DNA from 2 places in the Arthrobacter sp. BK1 genome. Region 1 is predicted to be linked to the other one. Evidence: predicted binding sites of a transcription regulator. Region 1 holds the regulator's gene; the other holds the start of a gene.
What was found. The regulator Rex, encoded in region 1, represses fermentation and respiration genes when NADH is low (regulators of the CRP and FNR family bind a similar motif). The targets are predictions, from matches to a motif close to CTTGTGAANNNNTTCACAAG.

Region 1 (11,761 bases):
GCCCTGCTTGTCCAGCACCAGCGTGGTGGGGACGGCGCCGGGAGGGACCAGGCCGGAGACTGCCAGGAGCACGCCGCCGTCCTTGTCATCGAAGCTGGGGTAGGTCAGGTTGAACGATTTGTCGAAGGCTTCGGCGGTGGCTTTTTCGTCGCGGAGGTTGACGCCGAAGAACTGCGTGCCCTGGTCCTTGAACTCCTGGTGCAGCTCTTCGAGGATGGGGGCCTCCACCCGGCAGGGGGCGCAGGCGGCGAACCAGAAGTTCAGGACCGTGACCTTGCCCTGGAAATCCTCGGGGGTCACGGTGGTCCCGTTGAACAGGGTGCCGTTGACGGCGACGGCGGCCTTGCGGTCACCCGCAGCAAACTCGGTCACCGAGCCATCGCCTGCCACGTAGTTCTTGTTGTCGCCGGCTTTGGCCTGCTGGGCGAGTGCATCCTCCTGCGCGCAGCCGGACAGCCCCAGCGTGAGGGCGGTCAGGGCTGCACCGCCGGCGGCAAGCACGGCGCGGCGGGACGTGGCGGGGCTGGTCATGGCGCGGCTGGTCATGGCATTGCGGGAAGCAGTGGTTTTCATGGTCAGGCCCCCGGAGTGGTGGCGGCGCCGGGGAGAAGGGCGGCAGCGGGCTCACTGTACTCGACGCGCAGGAGCGAGCCGTCGTCGTCGAACACCAGGGACGTGATGGAGGTCAGTGTGCACTCGCGTTTGCGCGGGTCATGCCACAGCGGGCGGCCCTCGGCGCTCAGCCGGGTGGCCCAGATGGGGAGCTGGTGGCTGACCATGATGGCCTCGGGCCCGCTTGTTCCGAAGTCGTTGCCGGCCAGTTCGATGGCGCGGAGCCGGGCATCCTGGACGGCTGCCTGGACGCGGGCTGCCTGCGCTTTGTAGGGCTCGCCCCAGGACGGCCTGAGCGGGTTGACCAGATGCGGCCAGTGCTTGGGCTTGCGCAGTTCCGCCTTGGTGACCTTCATGCCCTGGAAGTAGTTTTCGGCCTCGATGATGCGTTCATCGGTGTGGATCTCGAGATGCAGCGCCTCGGCAGTGGGCGTTGCCGTTTCCTGGGCCCTGACCAGCGGTGACGCGGCGAGATAAACGATCCGGGCACCCTGTGCGGCGCGCTCACTGAAGTGCGCGGCGAGGGTCTGCGCCATCTCCTGGCCCAGCTCGGAGAGGTGGAATTCGGGCAGCCTGCCGTACAGAACGCCGTCGGGATTGTGGACCTCGCCGTGGCGGAGCAGATGGACAGTGGCTTGGGGCATGTTTACCAGTTTCTCAAAGATGGCGTGCGATCCGAAATCTTCTACATCCAGTAGAACTGAAAGTTTTGGAAAAATGTTCCGGAACGGGGAACAAAACATGCAAATGCATGTTTATACTGGATGCAGCGGATAGTTGAGAGTTCAACAGATGAAGCATCAAGCTATCCGGCAGGACCACCCGACAAACTCAAGGAGATACACCATGGCTCTTCCCACCGACATCACAACCGGCACCTGGACCCTCGACAACTCGCACAGCGAAATCGGCTTCACCGTCCGGCACGCAGGCATCAGCAAGGTCCGCGGCCAGTTCAAGGATGCTGCAGCTACCCTGGACCTCGCCGAGAACGTGGCGGATTCCAGGATCAGCGCCACCATCCAGACCGCAAGCTTCGATTCCGGCGACGTCAACCGTGACGGCCACGTCCGCGGCGAAGACTTCTTCGACGTCGAGAAGTTCCCGGAAATCTCCTTCGTCTCCAATGGCCTGGTGGCCAACGGCAACAGCTACGAGCTGACCGGCGACCTCACCATCAAGGGCGTCACCCGTCCCGTCTCGCTCGAGACCGAGTTCAACGGCGTGGCCGTGGACCCGTTCGGCATGACCCGCGCCGGCGTCTCCGCCGAAACCACCATCAGCCGCAAGGACTTCGGCCTGACCTGGAATGCCGTACTCGAAGCCGGTGGCGTGCTGGTCAGCGACAAGGTTGCCATCAACCTGGAGCTGGCGTTCATCGCCCCCGCAGCATAGTTCTTTCGTTCTGCCAGCACCCCGGCCGCCGGTTTTCCCATGGAATCCCGGCGGCCGGGGTGCTGTGTTTAAAGGGGACTGTTTTTAACCCGGATCACCTTGCCGGAATGGCCCGCTGCGGGACCGGCCGGGGGTACGGTGGAGGTAAGCCGTACTGGGGGCAGGGCCAGTGGACTGTACCCAGCAGCCGAACTGATACCCGACCTGCAAAGGACCGCTCATGTGCACCCCCTCAGTCCCGCCTCCCGTTCCGAATGAACCCGAGCCCGGCAACCAGCCCCCGGCACCCCGCTACGGCGAGAACAGCCCGCAGTTCGGGCAGCCCACTCCGCAGGCGCCGCAGCACGGACAGAACGCACCCCAATACGGGCAGAACGCGCCTCAGTACGGGCAGAATGCTCCGCAGCCCGGCCAGAACGCACCCCAATACGGGCAGAACGCGCCCCAGTTCGGGCAGGGTACGCCCCAGCCGCCGGTCTACGGCCAGCAGCCGTACGGGCAGTCCCCCTACGCCCAGTACCCCTCCGAGCAGCCCCAGGCCGGCGGATCCGCCGGGATCCCCCAGCTGGTGAACATCTCGTTCTGGCTCCTGATCGCTTCCGGCGCCATCTTTGTCATCACCATGATCATGGGCATCAACACCCTCGACGATCCGCAGATGCGGGGCGTTTTCGAGGAAGCCATGCGCAGCGGCGGCGGCGCCGGCGCGGATGTAACGTACGACGACCTCCGCAGCGTCATTGCCGGAACACTGGTGGTGGTTGCCATCATTGGCGCCGCGCTCTACGCACTGGTTGCCTTCTTCATCCGCAAGGGCAAGAACTGGGCACGGATCCTGGGTACTGTCTTTGCCGCCCTGTCCGTTCTGGGCCTCTTCCAGGTGCCCAGCCTCGGCACCCTGGGAACCCTCGCAGGCATCGCCGCCATCGTGCTGCTGTACCTGCCCGCCGCAGCTCCGTACTTCCGCCAGCAGCAGCCGTTCGCCAACCCCTACGGAACCCCGGGCAACCCCTACGGCCAGTAGCCTCAGCCCCCCGCCTGCCCACGACGCTCTCTCACTTCCTGCAGGAAAAGCTCTAACGCTCTGGCAGAACCTGCAGGAAAAGCCCCAACGCTCTGGCAGAACCTGCAGGAAAAGCCCCAACGCTCTGGCAGAACCTGCAGGAAAAGCCCCAACGCTCCATCACTTTCTTTAGGAAAGTGATGGAGCGTTCTGCTTTGGCCGACAGGAAGTGAAAGAGCGTCCGGGAAATTCGTGCAGGAAGTGCCAGAGCGTCTGAGGAGCCGGCGGGGTGAGGGGTGGGGCGGGGACCTAGGCGGTCTGCTCGGGTGCCTGTTCCGGGGCCTGCGCGCGCTGGGCGTGGTAGGCCAGGATCTGCAGTTCGGTGGCCATGTCCACCTTGCGGAGGTTGACGCTGGCCGGCACCTGCAGCATCACGGGCGCGAAGCTCAGGATGCTGTGCACACCCGCCGCCACCACGCGGTCGCAGATCTGCTGTGCCACTGCTGCCGGCAGGGCCAGGACCACCATATTTGCCCCGGTCCGCTGCAGCACCGTTTCCAGGTCGGCGACATCGCTCACGCGCAGCCAGCCAACTTCATTGCCGACCACCATCTGATCGGCGTCGAAAATTGCCACCACATCGAAACCCCGGGACTCGAATCCCCCGTACCGGGCCAGGGCCTTGCCCAGGTTGCCGGCGCCAACGATGGCGACCTTCCAGTCGTGCGTCAGGCCGAGGGCCGCGGAGATATGGCGGCTCAGGTACTGCACCTCGTAGCCCACGCCGCGCGTGCCGTAGGAGCCAACGTGCGAGAGGTCCTTGCGCAGGGTTGATGAACTGACGCCCGACGCTTCCGCCAGTGATTCCGAAGACACCCGCTCCACACCCTCTGATAGCAGGGTGTTCAGGGCGCGCAGGTAAATGGTCAGCCGGGCCACTGCTGCCGGCGGAATCTGTTTGGCGGGGTCAGCGCCGTGCACCGCCGGGACTGCGGGGACTATCGGGGACGGGTCCAGCGAAGTCACTTTCCCCTCCATCCCATCGCGTCGTGACTCCACTCTAGAGCCCCGCTGCCGGTGCCAACAAAGCCTGTGCCATTCTGCGTAACCGCGTCCTTACTGGGCCATGGCACGCTGGAGGACCCGCGCCAGACGGATTTCGTCGATCTTCCAGAAGTCGCGCTGGATGCCGTCCACCAGCACCACGGGAATTTCCTCGGCGTACCGCTCCCGCAGTTCCGGAAGTCCGTCCACCAACTGCTCGGTCCACTCAAGTCCGAGTGAGGCTGCCACGCGTTCGACGGCGTCGCGCGCCTCTGCGCACAGGTGGCAGTCAGCTTTGGTGATGAGCACGATGTCCGGTTTTGCCATATATTAACCGTATCCCCCTTTGGACAGGTCCGCGGGGCGGGGACGGCGGTGCCCCGGCATTGACTAGACTCGTGGACATGCCCGAGGAGAAGTACGTCGCTGTTCTCACGCAGCCGGATGCGATGCCGCAGACCAGTGAAGCCGCCTTCTTCGACGTCGACAACACCCTCATGCGGGGCGCCAGCCTGTTCCACGTGGCCCGGAAGATGCACCAGCGCGGCGCCTTCACTCTGATGCAGGCCGCAGGGTTTGCCTGGAAGCAGTTCAAGTTTGTGGCGCGGGGCGAGAACATGGACGACGTCCATGCCGTCCGCGATTCGGCCCTCACCCTTGCCGAGGGCATCACCGTTGAAGACGTCAAGGCCCTGGGCGAAGAGGTCTATGACGAGATGATCGCTTCCAGGATCTGGCCCGGAGCCAAAGCCCTGGCCCAGCAGCACCTCCGCGTGGGCCGGCGCGTCTGGCTGGTCACGGGCACTCCCATCGAAGTTGCCGCGGTCATCTCAAGCCGGCTCGGCCTCACGGGTGCGCTGGGGACCGTGGGCGAAATCGCCGACGGAATGTACACCGGCCGGCTGGTAGGCGACATCCTGCATGGCTCGGCCAAGGCAGTAGCCGTCCAGGAACTTGCAGACCTTGAAGGCCTGGACCTGAAGCGCTGCTGGGCTTACAGCGACTCGTACAACGACATTCCGCTGCTGACCCTCGTAGGGCACCCGGTAGCCATCAATCCGGACGCCCGGCTCCGCCGCCACGCACGCGACCACAACTGGCCGGTCTACGATTTCCGGTCCGGCCGCCGCGCCGCCACCCTGGGGCTCAAGGCAGCCACAGCCTGCGGCGCCGTCTACGGCCTCTGGCGCGGCTTCTCCCGCATCCGCGGCCCCCGGGTCTAGCCTGCCGCCGGACACGCTTAAGGACTACGGCCACGCGTTCGGCACGAGGACACCCGGATCCGCGCGTCCTCCCGCCGAGAATGGGTCCCGGTTCTGCATCGATGGCGACCCCACGCCGACACAAAAATGCCCGCTGCCGGGAAGGCAACGGGCATTTCACGCAGTTCGAAGTATCTCTACTTCTTATTGCGGCGCTGGTGACGGGTCTTGCGAAGCAGCTTGCGGTGCTTCTTCTTGGCCATACGCTTGCGACGCTTCTTAATAACTGAACCCACGAAAGTTCCTCACAAACTAGATGCAGTACCTGTCTGATGGAACCGGTCCGTGAGCAAAGCTACAGACTGAAACAACTGACAGATTCTTACAATGACGTAAAACGTTCCTTAACAGGGTACCGCTTCTTTGCGGCGACTACTGACGGCAGCCTTTCCAAGGCTGAAACCAGCGACATTGTGTACCTGGACTGTAGCCTGACCGGCGTTGGTGCTAATCAGGCCGTCTCGGAGTGGCCGTCCACCACAGCACCCTTGAGGTACTGTTCGACGGCGCTCTCCGGCACGCGGTACGAGCGGCCAAACCTCACTGCTGGCATTTCACCGGAATGGACCAACCGGTAAACGGTCATTTTGGAGACGCGCATGACCTCGGCCACTTCGGCGACGGTCAGGAACTTCGCGTTCGAGAAGTTCTGTTCTGCGGACATTTCCCTATTCCTTTGCTGACGGATGACGTGCATTGACCCCAGCTGTGTTCCATTGCGGTGTGCCGATGCTGAGCCATCCACCAACCATGTGATAGATACTCTAGAGGTTCATGGGGCTGTAGTGAAAGTGTTGCGGGTAATCATTCCGCCGAGCGCCGCTTCCGCGCGGAGGCCGCGAGCTGGTTGAGGACCGAAACGGATACTTCCCAGTCCATGCACGCGTCCGTGACGCTCTGCCCGTAGACCAGTCCGGACCGCCCGGCAGCGTGTTGGGCCACGTCCAGGTTCTGGGCACCGCCCACCAGCAAGCTCTCCAGCATGACCCCTGCGATGGCGTGCGCCGACTGGCCGCCGTCCTCCAGTTGGGCACCGATCTCGAGGGCCACTTCCGCCTGCCGGTGGTGGCTCTTGCCGCTGTTGGCATGGCTGGCGTCCACGATCAGCCGCGGGTTCAACGCCTTTGCGGCGAGCTTGCCGGAGGCGCTTTCGACGTCGGCAGCCGAGTAGTTGGGCCCCTTCCGTCCGCCACGGAGGATCACGTGCGTGTCCGGATTCCCGGCCGTGGCCACCAACGCCGCCCGGCCCTCCCCGTCGATTCCCAGGAACGCCTGAGCAGCCCCGGCGGCACCGCAGGCGTCGATCGCAACCTGGAGGTCGCCGTCGGTCCCGTTCTTGAAACCGATGGGCATGGACAGGCCGGACGCCAGCTGGCGGTGGATCTGGCTTTCGGTGGTGCGCGCACCGATGGCACCCCACGAGATCAGGTCCGCCATGTACTGCGGGCTGATCGGTTCGAGGAATTCGGTGGCGGTAGGCAGTCCGAGGGCGGTGACCTGCTGGAGGAACTGGCGCGCGGTCCGGAGCCCTGTTTCCATGTCGTGGCTGCCGTCCAGCCGCGGATCGTTGATCAGGCCTTTCCAGCCCACGGTGGTGCGCGGCTTTTCGAAGTAGGCCCGCATCACGATCAGGAGGTCTTCCTTGTGCTTTTCCGCCTGGCTCACCAGCCGGCGGGCGTACTCCAGGCCCGCTTTGGGATCGTGGATGGAGCACGGGCCCACAATCACCAGCAGCCTGTCGTCCACCCCGTCCATGATGGCGCGGACCTCATCGCGTCCGCGTTCGACGACGTCGGTCACCCGGGCGTCCAGAGGCAGCTCGGCGATGAGCGCCTGGGGCGTGGGCAGCGGCGTGAATTCGCTGACGCGGAGGTTGGACGTGGATTTCGCTGCGCCTGCAACGGCAGCTGCGCCTGCCTGCGTGTCGGCGGGGGCGGCGGTGATGGCTGGTGCGGTGCTCATGTGGGGTCCTGTTCCGAAAGAGGAAGCGGGCCCGAATTCAGAACCCGCCGGGAAATGGCGAAGGGCAGAGAATGATCTCTGCCCTGTTGGCTCTGAAGGTGATTGGATGCGTGTCAGTTAGACGCGGGCCCCTCCAGAGCCAACGAAAAATACGCATACCAACGGTTTGTCATAGCCACACCATAACGGCACGCCGCAGCCACCGCCAAATCGTCACCCTTACCGTCGCAGTTACACAGGTGTCATCCCAGGAGCTTGCGGAGGAACTGCAGCTGCCTGATCCAGTGGTGCTCCTGGCCGCCCTCGTGGTTGTTGAACCGGTACACCTCTATGTCCTTGGCAGCACCCGTCCCGGACGCACCGCCGGCCCCTGCCCCGTATGCGTTGAAGCTGGCGAACACCGTGGACGGCGGGCAGATATCGTCCATCTGCGCCGCTGAGTACAGGGCGGGTGCTGTGGCCCAGCGGGCCAGGTTGACGCCGTCGAAGTAGTTCAGCACGTCCAGGATGGGCTCATACCGTTCACGGTGCCGGGCCAGGAAGGCCGCGATCTCGGGGTACGGGCCCCTGGGAGTGATGTCGATGGCGCGTGGGAAGTCCTGCAGGAAGGGGACATCAGGCAGCGCGGCGATCACGCCGTCGAGCCTTCCGGCCACCAGCCCCGCTGTGGCCACGACGATTCCGCCGCCCTGGCTGACGCCGGCGAGCACCACACGGGAGGCGTCCACCTCGGGGTGCGACTGGGCGGCTTCCACCGCGCGGAAGGCGTCAACGTAGACCCGGCGGTAGTAATAGTCCTCCCGGCTGCCCACTCCCCTGGTCATCAACCCGGCATAGGCCACCTCGCCGGCGGACGGGTGGGGGTCCGGGGTGTGCCCGAGCGTCCCGCCGTACCCCTGCCCCCGGGTGTCCATGATGAACTGCGCATAACCCGCCTGGGCCCATTTGGTGTCCTGGTTGACCAGCCCGCGCCCGCCCGAGTAGACCACATAATGAACGACGACGGGTAGCGGGGTTCCCGGGGTACGGTTCCCCGGGAGGTGGAGCCAGCCTTTGATCGGGGCCCCGCCGTAGCCGTTGAACGTGACGTCAAACGTGTCGATGACAGCCAGGTAGTTCTCCACCGGCTCAAAAGTGGCTTCGAGCGGGAACGCGCGGGCTTCCTCAAGGGTGGCGTCCCAGAAAGCCTGCAGATCAGCGGGTGGGCTGACGGCCGAGGTATAACCGCGGAGTTGGTCAAGGGGCAGGTCAAAGAGTGGCATCGGGCGGGCGGGTCCTTTCTGGAGACGAAAAGAGTCTAAAGCCGGGCGAGCTGCGGGGTGAACGTCTGCAGGGCGTGGCTGTTTACCACCAGCCGCCGCAATTCCCTCAGCCCTCCCGTGAGCTGCCCGGCCGCGCGCGCCTGGACCAGGATGTTGCCCAGTGCCGTCGCCTCCACGGGCCCTGCAACCACGCGCTTACCCGTAGCGTCCGCCGTGAGCTGGCAGAGGAGCCGGTTCTGCGAACCGCCGCCCACCACGTGGACCACGTCCACTGCCTGGTCGGCGAGGCGTTCGGCGTCTCGGATGGTGCGGGCATAGCCGGCCGCGAGGCTGTCCATGATGCAGCGGGTGATGGCCGCCGGGTCATCCGCCAGGATGTCCCCGGTGCGCCGGACCGCGGAGCGGATCCGCTCGGGCATGTTGTCCGGGGCGATGAAATAGGGATCGTCCGGATTGATCTGCGGCCCGCCTGACGGCAGCGCTGCGGCAGCGGTCAGCAGGGCCGTCAGTTCCGGGGTGAAGCCTTCCGCTGCCCAGGTCCGCTGGCATTCACTGAGCAGCCAGAGGCCGCCCATGTTGCGGAGGTAACGGATGGTGCCGTCCACGCCGCGTTCGTTGGTGAAATTCGCTGCCCGGCTGGCCTCGGTCAGGACCGGGTGCTTCAGCTCCAACCCCACGAGGGACCAGGTTCCGGAGGAGATGTAGGCCAAGTTCCCTTCCTGCGCGGGAACGGCGGCGACGGCGGACGCGGTGTCGTGCGAGCCGACGGCCACCACCTTGGTACGGGCCGGCAGGCCGACGCGGGACGCGATCTCCGGCAGCAGCGTGCCCACCGTTTCGCCGGGTTCGATCAGCGGCGGGAACAGCTTCGTGGGCAGGCCCAGGGCAGTGAGGAACTCCGTGGCCCACTCCCCTGCCACGGCGTCGAACAGGCCGGTGGTGGAGGCATTGGTGGATTCAGTCCGGCGCTGCCCGGTCAGGAGGAAAGCGATCAGGTCCGGGATCAGAAGTGCCTGCAGACCGTCCAGGTCAGGCTCGGTGGCCAGCTGGTACAGCGTATTGAACTGCAGGAACTGCAGGCCCGTGGTGCCGTACAGGCGCGCCGGGTCCAGTTTTTCGTGCACGGGCGCGACGGCGGCACGGCTGCGGCCATCGCGGTAACTGTACGGCTGGGCGATGAGTTCGCCCTTGGCGTTGACCAGGCCATAGTCCACTGCCCAGGTGTCGATGCCGATGCTCGTGATGGATTCGTTCCTGGCTGCGGCCGCCGTTGCGGCGGCACCGAGGCCCTTCAGCACCTCAGCGAACAGGGCGTCGAAATCCCAGCGGAGGCCGCCGTCGAGCTCCACCACACCGTTGGGGAACCGGTGCACCACTTCCAGTTCAACGCCGGGGCTGCTCACGCGGCCAAGGATGACCCGGCCGGAGGACGCGCCAATATCGACCGCGGCGAAAACACTGCCGGCAAAGACCTGGCCAGAGGGGCCAGCGGCGGACACCGCCCCGGCGGCTGCCGGGGCGGTGTCCTGTGCTGCTGTTTCGCTCATCGCAGGAAGGCTGCTGCCACACCGGCGTCCACGGGGATGTGGAGTCCGGTGGTGTGGGACAGTTCCGCGCTGGTGAGGACCGCGGCGGCGTTGGCCACGTGTTCGGGCAGGACTTCGCGCTTGAGCAGGGTCCGCTGGGCGTAGTACTTGCCCAGTTCCTGCTCGTCCACGCCGTAGACCGCGGCGCGCTTGGCGCCCCAGCCGCCGGCGAAGATCCCGGAGCCGCGGACCACACCGTCGGGGTTGATGCCGTTGACGCGGATGCCGTGCTCACCGAGTTCGGCTGCGAGCAGGCGGACTTGGTGGGCCTGGTCTGCCTTGGTGGCGGAGTAGGCGATGTTGTTCGGCCCGGCGAAGACGGAGTTCTTGGACGAGATGTAGATGACGTCCCCGCCCATTTCCTGGGCGATCATGACCTTCGCGGCGGCCTTGGAGACCAGGAAGGAACCCTTGGCCATGACGTTGTGCTGCAGGTCCCAATCTTTCTCGGTGGTTTCCAGCAGCGGCTTGGAGATGGACAGCCCGGCGTTGTTGACCACCAGGTCCAGCCCGCCGAAGGCAAGCACGGCGGCGTCGATCGCGGCGGAGACCTGGGCCTCGTCCGTGACGTCGGCCTGGACACCGATGGCGACGTCCGCGCCGCCGAGTTCCGCGGCGACGGCCTGGGCGTTCTCAAGGTTCAGGTCCGCGATGACCACACACGCGCCGTCGGACGCCAACCGGGTGGCGATCGCCTTGCCGATGCCCGACGCCGCCCCGGTCACCAACGCGATGCGCGTGGCGTGGGACTTGGGCTTGGGCAGGCGGGACAGCTTGGCTTCCTCCAGCGCCCAGTACTCGATCCGGAACTTCTCGGATTCCTCGATCGGGGCGTAGGTGGAGATCGCCTCGGCACCGCGCATCACGTTGATCGCGTTGATGTAGAACTCACCGGCAACGCGGGCGGTCTGCTTGTTCGCACCGTAGGAGAACATGCCCACGCCCGGGATCAGGACGATGGCCGGGTCCGCGCCCCGCAACGCCGGGGACTCCGGACCGGCGTGGCGGTCGTAGTAGGCCTGGTAGTCCACGCGGTACTCCGCGTGCAGTTCCTTGAGCCGCGCAATGGAATCCTCGATGGACGCCTCGGCAGGCAGGTCCAGGATCAGCGGCTTGACCTTGGTGCGCAGGAAGTGGTCCGGGCAGGAGGTGCCCAGGGCGCCCAGACGCGGGTGCCCAGCTGCTGCCAGGAAGTCAAGGACGACGGCGTCATCGCTGAAGTGCCCCAGCTGCGGCTTGTCCGTGGACGCCAGGCCGCGGATCACCGGTGCGAGCGCGGCAGCCTTCGCCTGACGTTCGGCTTCGGGGAGGGCACCGTAGCCGTCCAACGCGGGGCCGAAAGGTTCTGCCGTGCCATTGTCCTCGATGTACTTCTCGGCCTGTTCGATGATCCAGAGCGAGTTCTGTTCCGCTTCCTCGGATGTGGCGCCCCAGGCGGTGATGCCGTGGCCGCCCAGGATGGTGCCGATGGCCTGCGGGTTGGCCTCCTTGATCGCGGCGATGTCCAGGCCCAGCTGGAAACCGGGCCGGCGCCACGGAACCCAGAGGACCTTGTTGCCGAAGATCTTGGTGGTCAGGGCCTCGCCGTCCACTGCGGTGGCAATGGCGATCCCGGAATCCGGGTGCAGGTGGTCC
Region 2 (11,761 bases), 1.5 Mb from region 1:
TGGTTCCCTGCACACTCGACGGCTGCAGACGTCGTGTGCGCAGGGAACCGTCGAAACGGGGCGCGGGTGGGTGGCCGGGCGCGGGGTGGGGCGGGGCGGGGGGTGGCGGGGCGCGGAGTGGGGTGGGTGGCCGGGGCGCGGGGCGGGTGGCCCGGGGTGGCTACGCCCCGTAGCTCGGTTCGCGCTTCTTGATCCAGCCGATCACCAGCGAGGTCACCGGCACGAAGAGGAACTCCACCAGGGTCTTGTAGACGAAGCCCACCACCACGTAGTTCAGGAAGGTGCCGAAGTCCGTGATGCCGATGACGGAGGCTGCGATGCTGCAGAAAATCAGGGTGTCCACGAACTCGCCCGCGCCGGACGAGCCCATCAGCCTTGCCCACAGGGACTTCTCCCCCGAGCGGGCCTTCATTTTCACCAGGATCCAGGAGTTGATGGTCTGGCCTGCCAGGAACGCCAGCAGCGAGGCGAGCACAATCTGCGGAACCGGGCCAAGCGCACCCTCAAGGGCGGCCTGCTTGGACGTGCCAAACTCGTCGTCGAAGCCGGGCAGGGCGATGATCACCCAGTAGCAGACCGAGGCGAAGACGGACAGGGCGAAGGTGGTGAAAATGGCTTTACGGGCCACCTTGAAGCCGTACACCTCGCTGATCACATCGCCCAGGATGTAGGCCAGCGGGAACAGGAAGAAGCCACCGTCGGTAATGATCGGGCCGATCGCCACACCCTTGGATGCACCGATGTTGGACAGGATCAGCACCACGGCCATGAAGGCCAGCATGATGCCGAAGTAAGGCGATCCGATCGACGCGAATTTCGGCGCTGTCCGTGCGGAGTTGTCGAGTTTAAGGGCGTCAGGGCCCGAGGGGGAAGGCATGGGGGAATCCGTTTCGTAGTGGTTCGCTCGGGTCTCCGCGTTACCCAATGGAGGTTCGGGACACCGGCTGTATTAGCACTGTCACGCTATTCTCCCACCGAACAGGCGCGACTCTTCCACCGAACAGGCACCGCACTATTTTGAACACGTTCAGTTCCATGGCAGACTGACTTTTGAACACGTTCAAAAGGAGTGAGCATGGCAGCCAAGAGTGAACAGACCAGGCAACGGGTAGCAGACGTGGCACTTCGCATGTTCCGCGAGATCGGCTTCGAGAAGACCACCATGCGCGCCATTGCAGCCGAGGCCGGGGTCTCCGTGGGCAACGCCTACTACTACTTTGCGTCCAAGGACGATCTGGTCCAGGAACTCTATATCCAGGTCCAGGCCGAGCACGCGGCCACAGCAGAGGAGTCACTCGAAGGCCTGAAGGACCTGGGCAGCCGCCTAAGGGCCACACTGCACACCGGACTGGACGTCATGGCACCGTATCACCGGTTCGGCGCAGACTTCGTGGCCACGGCCATCCGCCCCACCTCGCCCGTCAATCCCTTCGCAGGAAAGTCGGCGGCGGCCCGGGAGGCTTCACTCGCCATCTTCCGGGCGGCAGTGGAAGGTTCCAGCCCGCCGGCTCCGAAGAAGCTCCGTTCGGAGCTGCCGGAACTGCTGTGGCTGGCTTACATGGGCATCGCGTTGTTCTGGGTCTACGACACCTCCGAGGACCAGCGCCGGACCCGGAAGCTGGTGGACGGCGTTGTCCCGCTGATCACCCGGGGCCTGTCACTGGCACGGATTCCGGGCGTCAACAGGATGCTTGACGACGTCCTGAACCTGAGCCGCAGTATCCGGGACTGAACGACAAAGGGGAAGAGATGACCAAAACAAACACCGTGGTGCTCGCCGGGGCTTCGGGCTTCATCGGCACCTGCCTCCGGGACCGCTTCGAGCGGGACGGCTGGAAGGTTCGCACCATCGGCCGCCGGGCGGCACCGGGTGCAGCCGATTCGGCGAATTGGAACGACGACGGCGCCATCACCCGGGTGCTGGACGGCGCCGACCTTCTGGTCAACCTCGCGGGACGCTCCGTCAACTGCCGCTACAACGCGCGGAACAGGGCGGCCATCCTCAATTCCCGCGTCTCCACTACCGAGGCACTGGGCCGTGCCCTCGCGCGGTGCCAGGCGCCGCCGTCGGCCTGGCTGAACGCCAGCACCGGCACCATCTACCGGCACGCGGACGACCGGCCCCAGACGGAGTCCGACGGCGAACCCGGCACCGGCTTCTCGGTGGACGTGGCGCGGGCATGGGAAACCGCGCTGGAAGCTGTCCCCACGCCCGGGGTGCGGAAAATCGCCTTACGGATCGCCATCGTCCTGGGCCCCGGCGGCGGCGCCCTGCGCCCGTTCGCAGCCTTGGCGCGGCTTGGCCTGGGCGGGCACATGGGATCCGGCCGCCAGAAGTTCAGCTGGATTCATGTGGAGGACGTGTACCGCACCATCCTCTTCCTCCACTCACGGACGGACATCTCCGGTCCGGTGAACGTGGCCTCTCCCGACGTGGTGGACAACCGTGAACTGATGCGGCTTGTCCGGCGCGCGTACGGGGTGCGGCCGGGCCTCCCCACTCCTACCTGGCTCCTGCGGCTGGGGGCCGTGCTGATCCGCACCGATACGGAACTCGTGCTGAAAAGCCGGTGGGTGCAGCCGCGGAAACTCATCGATGCGGGGTTCACGTTCCGGCACCCTGAGCTGGGGCGCGCGCTGCTCGCGATCGCCAAGGGGAGTCCATGAACCGCCTGCGTCGCGTGACGTTCGGGCCAGGGGCCTTCCTCCTTGGGACCGGAATCACCGTGGCCCTGTTTGGTATTCCGCTCGGGGCCACAGGCTACGTTTTTGGCACCGCCGCGGCGCTGCTGCTGGGAATGCCGCTGGCCCTGGCCACCGGAATCCTGATGCGGGGTGTCCGGGACCAGCTGCTGCATGTTGCTGGTCGCGGGATTACTCACCCTCCTGTTCATGGCCGGTGGCGGCTGGTACACCATGTGGGGCCTTGTCCTGTGGGCCGGCATTTGTGCCGGCGCAGGACGGTTGGCTGTGGTCCGCCTCGTGACCACGCATGACGGGGCGGAGCCCTTTCGCGGCGTCATCCCCGGCGGAGGCCCGGCGCCTGATGGCAGGATGGAACCATGACGTTCGCTTCAACTGACTCCCAGTCCCCAGCCGCTGCTCCCGCCCTTGCTCCCGCCGTCGTCCTGACCATTGCGGGATCCGAGGCTACGGGCGGCGCCGGCGCCCAGGCCGATCTGAAGACGTTCCAGGAGTTGGGCGTCTTTGGCATCGCCAACCTGACGTGCATCGTGTCGTTCAATCCGAACGACAACTGGAACCACCGCTTTGTGCCGGTGGACCAGCAGGTGATCGCGGACCAGCTGGAAGCCACGACGGCGGCCTATGGGCCGGTTCTGGACGCCGTGAAGATCGGCATGCTGGGCAGCCCGGCGACCATCAACACCGTCGCCACCGCACTGTCGGGCGCAGGATTCCGCCATGTGGTCCTGGATCCGGTGCTCATCTGCAAGGGCCAGGAGCCCGGCCATGCGCTGGACACTGACCTCGCCCTGAAGGCACAGATCCTGCCGTTGGCCACGTTCGTCACTCCCAACCACTTCGAAGCGGAGTCGCTGTCCGGGCTGGCGATCACCGACGTCGAGTCCCTCAAAGCCGCAGCCATCCGCATTCACGAGCTCAGCGGCGCCGCGGTGCTCGCCAAGGGCGGCGTGAGGCTGTCAGGCCCGGACGCCGTCGACGTTTACTACGACGGCGAGACACTCGAGGTGCTCAGCGCGCCCAAGGTGGGCGAGGTTGCTGTGTCCGGTGCGGGCTGCTCGCTTGCTGCGGCGGTGACGGCCGAACTGGCCAAGGGAGCCAGCCCGCTGGAAGCGGCCCGGACGGCCAAGGAGTTTGTGACCGCGGGCATCCGCAACCGGGTTGCCTCGGGCGCCCCGTTCGACGCCCTCTGGCAGGGCGGGCCCCGCTAACCACTCCCCCGCCCCCGCGACCCTCTGGCACTTCCTGCAGGATTTTCCCAGACCCTCTGGCACTCCCTGCAGGGTTTTCCCAAACCCTCTGGCACCGTGCCAGGGTGCCCCACTCAACAGTCTCAGGAGCGGGGGTCGGCCACGATTCCCATGAAGAGCGGCAGGCCGGTCTCAACGTGGACGATCTGGTAATGGAACGGCCGGTCGAAATCGATGGTCCGTTCGGGCTCCGCCGGCGCGCCGGAGGCCATCCCGCTGATCTGGGTGACAGCCGCCGCGACAGTACCCTTTTCCGCCACGGTGATGTTGGCAGCCTGGGCGGCCTGGGTGATCTTCATGTCGGGCTGGATGTTGTTGAAGTCCTCAGCATTGTTGAGTGTCCTGACCAGTCCCAAGGACCCGAGGACCTTCCGCAGGTCAAAACTGGACTTGTGGTCCCAGCGGGGCAGCTGGATCCGCACTGACACCAACGGGGACGCATCAAAGGTGTCTGCGATCTCCGTCAGCTCCTCAGCGGTCAAGGCGGCGGCGGCGGGGCGGTCCGCGGTGCCCTTCCCGACTTCCGGCAGGACCAGCCGCATGACGAAACCGTCAGCGTACGGCAAGTCCACGCCGCTCCAGCCGGTCCCCTCCGCGTAGTTCATCTCAAGTTCGTTATGCATGGCGGGCGCCTCGATTTCCTCGCCGGCGGCCGTGGTGAAGGGCAGGTCAGAGGTGGCGTTCGGGTCAAACGGCTCGCTCCATGCTGATGCGAAGTAGAGGGCGTTGAGCAGGCTGAAGGTATTGTCGGGATCGTACTTTGCGGGAGCTTCCTTGATCCGGCCGCCCGTGTTCTTGTTGACCCAGGCATCAATGGCCGGCTTCGTCGCCCCCTCATTGCTGAAGTCCACGGGATAGACGCCGGTCCCGTAGTGCCGGGCCAGGGTGTCCAAAAATGACGCACCAGTGGGGACACCTTTGTCCACAAAGAGCCCGTTGGCGGCGTGCATGACCGGGTTCCGCGGCGGGTTGTCCTCGTCCACGGAGCCCGGGTCGCCGTCGACCTTCTCCAGCGAGCCGAGCACCGCATTCATGGCCTCGTCACGCTTCTCCGCGGGAAATGTGAGAACGCTGTCCATCTCAGCGGCGGTCTCGCCGGAGGCCCCAACGCGGAGCATCGACAGGGCAATCAGCAGGCTCGTGGGTGAGGACACCACGTTCCCCGCGGCCCCCTCGCCGCCGTCGGCCAGCAGCGCCTCGCCGAGCCCAAAAGCCGAAGCCCGGAAGGAACGCAGCTCGGCGGCGTAGTCCGCACGGTCCACCGACACCCGTTCCACGCCGTCGGCCGTCAGAAGCTCCGGCGCGGGCGCCGAACAGGCGGTGAGCGCAACCAGGGCACCGGCCGTCGCGATTCTGGCCGCTCTGGTTGTCTTCATCTTGTCCCCCTGAGACATGGTTGGCCGACGCTGCAGGGGATTCCGCCTGCACTTTCAGTCAACCAGCCGGCCCGCCACGGAACGATGCCCGTAGGGTCACGGTTTGCCGTCGTTTCGGTCTCGGAAACGGGCGACGACGGGACCGCCTGTTTCCCGAAACAAAACCTCGGGGATGGGTGGCGAGGTCCTTGGCCACGGGTGCGCACTCCCGCGATCACGTGGGTGGGCTCATCAGCTGACACGGCCAACATAGCCCCCACCCCGATCGGAACGCTCTCTCACTAAACGCAGGAAATCCCCCGACGCTCTCTCACTTTCCCAAAGAAAGTGAGAGAGCATCGGGGGAAAACCAGCAGGATCTGCCAGAGCGCCCCGGTGGGGTGGGTGTACGACGGCGGGCGGCCACCCGCCGTCGTACGTCCCCTGTGTCTGTTGTCCCGGGCACTAGACGTTGAGGAGGTCCTTGTCGTCGTCCTTGGCCGGGCGGTTCCAGGCGTCGCCCTGCTCGCGGTCCAGGTGGGTGGTCTTCTTGTTCTTCAGGGCGAAGATGTAGACCACCAGCGAGATGGCAATGGCAACCGTGACGTAGGCGAAGAACAGGTCCACCCGCTCGGCTTTCTGGAACGCAGCGCCGAGCAGCGGGACCGTGCCGCCGAAGAGCGAGTTGGCGATCGCGTAGCCCAGCCCGACGCCCAGGGCGCGGATGGAAGCGGGGAACAGCTCAGCCTTGACCAGCGCGTTGATGGAGGTGTAGCCGCCAACGATCAGCAGGCCACCGAGCATCAGCATGAACGCCATGAACGGGTCTTTGGTGCCGGCCAGCGTGGACAGCAGCGGCCAGGTGAACAGGACACCGGTGATGCCGAACCACAGCAGCAGCGGCTTGCGGCCCACCTTGTCCGAAATCAGGCCGTAGACAGGCTGGAGCAGCATGAAGATGAACAGGGCCCAGAAGTTGATGACGGAGGTGTCGGTCTTGGCGATGCCGGACGTATCGTTCATGAACTTCAGGATGAAGTTGGTGTAGGTGTAGAACGCCACGGTGCCGCCGAGGGTCACGCCGATGCAGATCAGCAGCGGCTTCCAGTACTGCGTGAAGAGCAACCGCATAGTGCCGGGCTGGGCCTCACCGGCCGCGATGGGCGCCTTGGCAGCAAGGACCTGCTCTTCAGAGACAGTTTCCTCCATCGAACGCCGCAGCCACAGAACCACCAGAGCGGCCACACCGCCGATGGCGAACGGGATACGCCAGCCCCACTCGGTCAGGTCGCCCTTGGGCATCACGTTCTGGAGGATGACCAGCACCAGCAGAGCCAGCATCTGGCCGCCGATCAGGGTCACGTACTGGAAGCTGGAGAAGAAGCCGCGGCGCTTGGAGGTGGCGGCCTCGGACATGTAGGTGGCGCTGGTGCCGTACTCGCCGCCCACGGAGAAGCCTTGGACCAGGCGGACAAAAATCAGCATCACCAGGGCCCAGACGCCCACCTGTTGCGTGGTGGGCAGGATCGCGATGGCAAAGGACCCTGCAGACATCAGCGTCACGCTGAGCGTCAGCGCGGCTTTGCGGCCCTTCCGGTCGGCATAGCGGCCGAAGAACCAGGCGCCGATGGGGCGCATGAGGAACGACGTCGAGAAGACCGCCATCGCTTCCAGTCCCGCTTGAAGATCGTCCTGGGAGTTGAAGAAGTGGGATTGGAAGTAGGCGGCGAAGACGGTGTAGACGTACAGGTCGTACCACTCCACCAGGTTGCCCGCGGAGCCTTTCAGGATGTTGCTCACTGCCCGGCGGGTCTGGGCTGCCTCGCTCTGGATTTCGGTTTGCTGGGTGCTCATCGCTGAACCTTCCTGGATTGCGGCGCCGCGGCTTCCTGGCGCAGTTTCGTGCTGTCCATGGCGACATTGCCCATGGTTCCTCCTCGACGTTGACGGTCCCTGCACACGCCAAGGGACTCATCCAAGTTATGGGTGATGCACAGCACAACCTACGTGGCAGGCCATTTCCTAACACTTCCTTAGGTTTCGCCGGGGCCGGAGGGTAATCTCCAAAGCGGGCAGATTTTGGTGCCCAGTCAACGAAAAGGGACCGTGCCATGGAATTGCTGATCGTCGAGGACGACGACGCCATGGCTTCCGCACTGGCCGCCGCGGTGGTAACGGCCGGGCACCACCCCACCCGCGTGGCGCGCGGCGCCGACGCCCTGCTGGTCCACCGGAAGTTCGGGGTGATCCTCCTGGACCTGGGGCTTCCGGACATGGATGGCCTTGAAGTCCTGCGGAAGCTGCGCCAGGTCACCCCGGTGCCGATCCTGATCCTGACAGCGCGCGACGACGAACGCAGCGTGGTGCTCGGCCTGCGGTCCGGAGCGGACGACTACCTCGTCAAGCCTGTGAAGCTCGTTGAGCTTTTGGCCCGCATCGAAGCAGTGACGCGACGGGCGGGCCGCCACGCCGCCGCGCCGCAGCAGGTCATCGCCCTGCGGGATCTGCAGATCGACCTCGAACGGCGTGTGGCAACCCGGGGTTCAGAGGAATTGCCTTTGACCGCCACGGAGTTCGATCTGCTTGCCCTGCTGGCTGGTCATGCGGGTTCTGTAGTGACCAGGGAACAGATCCTCGACGCGCTGTGGGGAGACGCCTTCGTAGCCACCTCCCGCGCCCTCGACGTCCACCTGACCGGGCTGCGGGCCAAGCTCCAACTGCCCGGCTTCATCATCAACGTCCGCGGCGTGGGCTACCGGATCGAGGCTGACTCCGCGTGAAGCTGCGCGTCCTGGGCATCCTGAGCGTACTGTCCGTCCTGCTGGTCCTGCTGGGCTCCACCGCCATCCTGGCGTCGGTCAGCCGCGAGCTGACCCAGGAACTCCAGATCAAACGGGTGGCCGCACTGAACCGGTTCGCGCAGGTGGCCCTGGACGCCACAACCGCCGAGGTTTCTGCGGGGCTCCAGACGGAAATGGACAGATATTCCGAGCTCTACGGCGAGGGAGTCCTGATCCGCCTCCAGCAGGGCACCTTGCGCTCGGGGGGCCTCAGCGAGGACAGGGCCGACGTCGGTGACGCACTGGCCCGGGCGAACCTGAACCTCAGCGACACCACTCTGCCCCCGCTTCAGCCTTTTGGCCCGGACTCAGAGGTGCTGTCCCGGTCCTTCGGCAGTGCCAGCCAGGTGCTGGGCGAGGTGGTCCTGGAGGTGAAGGTGGAACCGGCCCGGCAGAAACTGCGTGAGCGGTGGCTCGTCGTCGGGTTGGCGGCCGCCGCGCTCGCAGCCATGCTCCTCCTGGTTGCTGCAAGGGTGACCCGGTGGGTGCTGCGCCCGGTCCATCGCCTGAACGCGGCAGTGACCCAGTTCGAGGCAACCGGCCGGACCGGTCAGCTTCCTGAGGATGGGCCGCCGGAGCTGCGGGAGTTGAGCCGTTCCTTCACCACGATGGCCCGGACCGTCAGCAACAGCCTGGAGTCCCAGCGGCAACTGATCGCCGACACCTCGCACGAGCTCCGCAACCCGGTAGGCGCCCTGCGGCTCAGGATCGATCTGCTCCAGCTGGAACTCCAAACTGCCCGCCAGCAGGACGCCGCAGCCGGGGTCGTGGCAGAACTGGAGCATGTGGAAGACCTCCTCGAGGGGGTCCTGAGGCTGGCGGCGGCTGAGCACAGGGCAAGTGAATACTCTGCCCGGAGCCCACTGGGCGGATCTTGGAGCAGCCCCGCAGGCCGGGTTCAGGCTCCCATCGATCCGCACCCGATCCTCCAGGAGGAAGCCGAACGGGCCGGACCCGCAGCCCTCCGCAGTGGGGCGACAATCCTGCTGCACGGTCCGCCGGAACCGGCCGTGCAGATCGCCGCCAACCCCGCCGAACTGGCCCAGATGGTGGCGGAACTGATCAACAACGCCATCAAGTACGCGCCGGGCGCCCGAATCTCTATCGGTGCCCTGCGTAGCGGAGGCGCCGTCACCATCGAGGTGTCCGACGACGGCCCCGGGCTTTCGGCCGACGAACGGGCAGCGGCCACCGGCCGGTTCTGGCGCTCACCGCGCAACCGCGGCATCGGCGGCAATGGCCTGGGCATGACCATCGTGGACAAGCTGGCCAGCGCCAATTCAGGCCGCCTGGTGCTTGCCGGGGCCATCCCCCACGGCCTGGTTGCGCGCCTTGAGTTCCCGCCCGCAGTGACCGGGCCTGATGCCGCTGCCGGGCCTGCCTCCTTGCCCGGGCAGGCAGCCCTGACCGGGCAAGACCAGGCAACCGGTCCAGGGCAGGTTGCCTCGAATGAGTGACTTGTACGTTTTTTCCCGCCGGACTGCCCTCAAAGCAGGCCTGGCAGCCGGCCTGACCGGGCTGCTGCTGCCAGCCCTCAGTGGATGCACACCTGAAGACCGCCCGGACACGATCACGGTTGCCGGCGGCGAGCCCGGGGGCTTTTATCTGGAGTTCGCCGGACTGCTCGCCGCATCGCTGCAGCGCTATGGTGCAGCAGGCCAGGCCACGGCGCTGACCACCGGTGGCAGCCTGGATAATATTGAATTCCTGCTCTCGGGCAAGGCAACGTTCGCCATCGCACTCTCGGACGCAGCTGCCCAGCGCTCAGCGGCAGGTGACACAAACGCCGTCGGAATCTCCGCCGTCGGGAAGGTCTACGAGAACTACATCCACTGCGTTGTCCGGCGGGACAGCGGGATCCGGGATATCGGCGGGCTGGCAGGCCGGACCGTGGCAGTCGGTGAGCCTGGCTCGGGGACGTCGCTGACCACTCCCCGGCTGATCGAGGCCGCCGGGCTGGGCTTCACCGCACTTGGCGCCGGCGCAACTGCCACCTCCGGAGGGACCGTCAGCGTCCTCAACCTTGGGCTCAACGAGGGCCTTGCAGCCCTGCGGAACAAGTCCGTGGACGCGTTGTTCTGGTCCGGCGGCGTGCCTACCGCGGCCATTGCGGCCGCCCACCGTGACGCAGGGCTGGCTCTCCTGGACCTCTCGCCGCTCCTGCCGGCGCTGCGTGCCAAACACGGGCTTTTCTATGACCGCGTGCTGATCCCGGAGAGTGCCTATCCGGGCATTCCGGCGGTCTGGACGGTGGGCCTGGCGAACCTCCTGCTGTGCCGGAGCGATACGGATGCCCGCACGGTGAAAAAGACTGTGGAGATTCTGGTCAATCATGCTCAGGAACTGGTCCCGCGCTCCAGCCTGGGCGTGCAGTTCCTGAGCCCGGAGTCGTTGATCAACACTCCGGGACTTCCGCTGCACCCCGCCGCGGCAGCCGCCTACCGGGAGCTGCACGGCTAGGCCCAACGCTCTCTCACTTGATGCAATAAATTCACGAACGCTCCATCACTTTCTTGAAGAAAGTGATGGAGCGTCGTGGAAAAACCGGCAGTAAGTGATAGACCGTCGCCGGAAAACCGGCAGGAAGTGCCAGAGCGTCAGGCCCCGGAGTGGGCCTGCAGGAAGCTGTACACCTCGGTCTCGTCCACGCCGGGAAACGCGCCGGGCGGCATGGCGGCGAGCAGGTGCGAATGGGCGCGGGCCGACGGCCAGGCATTCCCGGCCCAGGCGGTGGTCAGTTCCGCGGGGGGACGCTTGCAGCATTTCGGATCGGGGCACGTTGAGGTTGCCCGCGCGGTCGTCTCCCGCCCACGGAACCACTTCACGTGCTGGTACGGCACCCCGATCGACAGCGAGAACTCGCCGTTGGCCGAGCGCTCAGTCCGTGCCGTGCACCAGTAGGTTCCGGACGGGGTATCGGTGTACTGGCTGTAGGCGCTGAACTTGTCCGGCACATCAAACACCGCCCGCGATGTCCAGGCCTTGCACGACGGCTGGCCCTCAATGGCGCCGGTGTGGTCCTGCGGGAACGCCACGCCGTCGTTCTCGTATGCCTTGTAGATGATGCCGCTTTGATGGGTCTTCTGGAAGTGGGTGGTGATGCCCAGGTGCTTGGTGGCCAGGTTGGTGAAGCGGTGCGCGGCGGTCTCGTAGGAGACGGCGAAGGCGTCCCGGATGTCCTCCACCGCGATTTCCTTGGCGGTTTTGGCGGTCTGCAGGAAGTCCACAGTGGCCTGCTCCGGCAGCAGCAACGCTGCCGCGAAGTAATTGGTCGCCACACGCTGGGCCAGGAAGTCGCCGTAGTTTTTAGGCGTCTCATGCCCCAGGACGTAATGTCCCAAAGCCTGCAGCAGGACAGATCTGGGGTCGTGGTCCTGCCGCTGGTTCTGCGTCAGGTAAATTCTGTGGTTCTTCAAATCGGTCACGGAGCGGGTGGAATGCGGCAGGTCACCCACGTGGTGGAGGGTGAATCCCAGCTTTTCGGCGATATCGGCGATCACGTGCTGGCTCAGCGGTCCGCCCGTGTACCCCACCAGGCCCAGCACCTTCTGCGCCTCGGCCTCATACTCCGGGAAGTAGTTGCCGCGCTCGCGCATCATGGCACGCAGCTCGC

Region 2: a site for Rex is predicted at 1,048-1,067, ahead of AC1MCA_RS07155 (queuosine precursor transporter). Genes of this name have one in related genera too.

The regions. Positions count from the first base shown of each region.
Region 1 covers NZ_CM155263.1:3,129,154-3,140,914, reverse strand. Annotated here, with positions in the region: gene AC1MCA_RS14295 (TlpA family protein disulfide reductase) at 1-573, opposite strand, end outside; gene AC1MCA_RS14290 (histidine phosphatase family protein) at 576-1,256, opposite strand; gene AC1MCA_RS14285 (YceI family protein) at 1,459-2,007, shown strand; gene AC1MCA_RS14280 (Yip1 family protein) at 2,228-3,031, shown strand; gene AC1MCA_RS14275 (redox-sensing transcriptional repressor Rex) at 3,320-4,036, opposite strand; gene AC1MCA_RS14270 (glutaredoxin family protein) at 4,127-4,381, opposite strand; gene AC1MCA_RS14265 (HAD family hydrolase) at 4,459-5,277, shown strand; gene AC1MCA_RS14260 (30S ribosomal protein bS22) at 5,454-5,552, opposite strand; gene AC1MCA_RS14255 (helix-turn-helix domain-containing protein) at 5,768-5,980, opposite strand; gene AC1MCA_RS14250 (3-deoxy-7-phosphoheptulonate synthase) at 6,121-7,278, opposite strand; gene AC1MCA_RS14245 (acetylxylan esterase) at 7,521-8,540, opposite strand; gene AC1MCA_RS14240 (rhamnulokinase) at 8,576-10,087, opposite strand; gene AC1MCA_RS14235 (bifunctional aldolase/short-chain dehydrogenase) at 10,084-11,761, opposite strand, start outside.
Region 2 covers NZ_CM155263.1:1,623,420-1,635,180, forward strand. Annotated here, with positions in the region: gene AC1MCA_RS07155 (queuosine precursor transporter) at 161-877, opposite strand; gene AC1MCA_RS07160 (TetR/AcrR family transcriptional regulator) at 1,076-1,732, shown strand; gene AC1MCA_RS07165 (TIGR01777 family oxidoreductase) at 1,750-2,667, shown strand; gene AC1MCA_RS07170 (hypothetical protein) at 2,857-3,066, shown strand; gene AC1MCA_RS07175 (hydroxymethylpyrimidine/phosphomethylpyrimidine kinase) at 3,063-3,914, shown strand; gene AC1MCA_RS07180 (serpin family protein) at 4,037-5,329, opposite strand; gene AC1MCA_RS07185 (MFS transporter) at 5,774-7,162, opposite strand; gene AC1MCA_RS07190 (response regulator transcription factor) at 7,420-8,088, shown strand; gene AC1MCA_RS07195 (sensor histidine kinase) at 8,085-9,605, shown strand; gene AC1MCA_RS07200 (TAXI family TRAP transporter solute-binding subunit) at 9,598-10,608, shown strand; gene AC1MCA_RS07205 (helix-turn-helix domain-containing protein) at 10,746-11,761, opposite strand, start outside.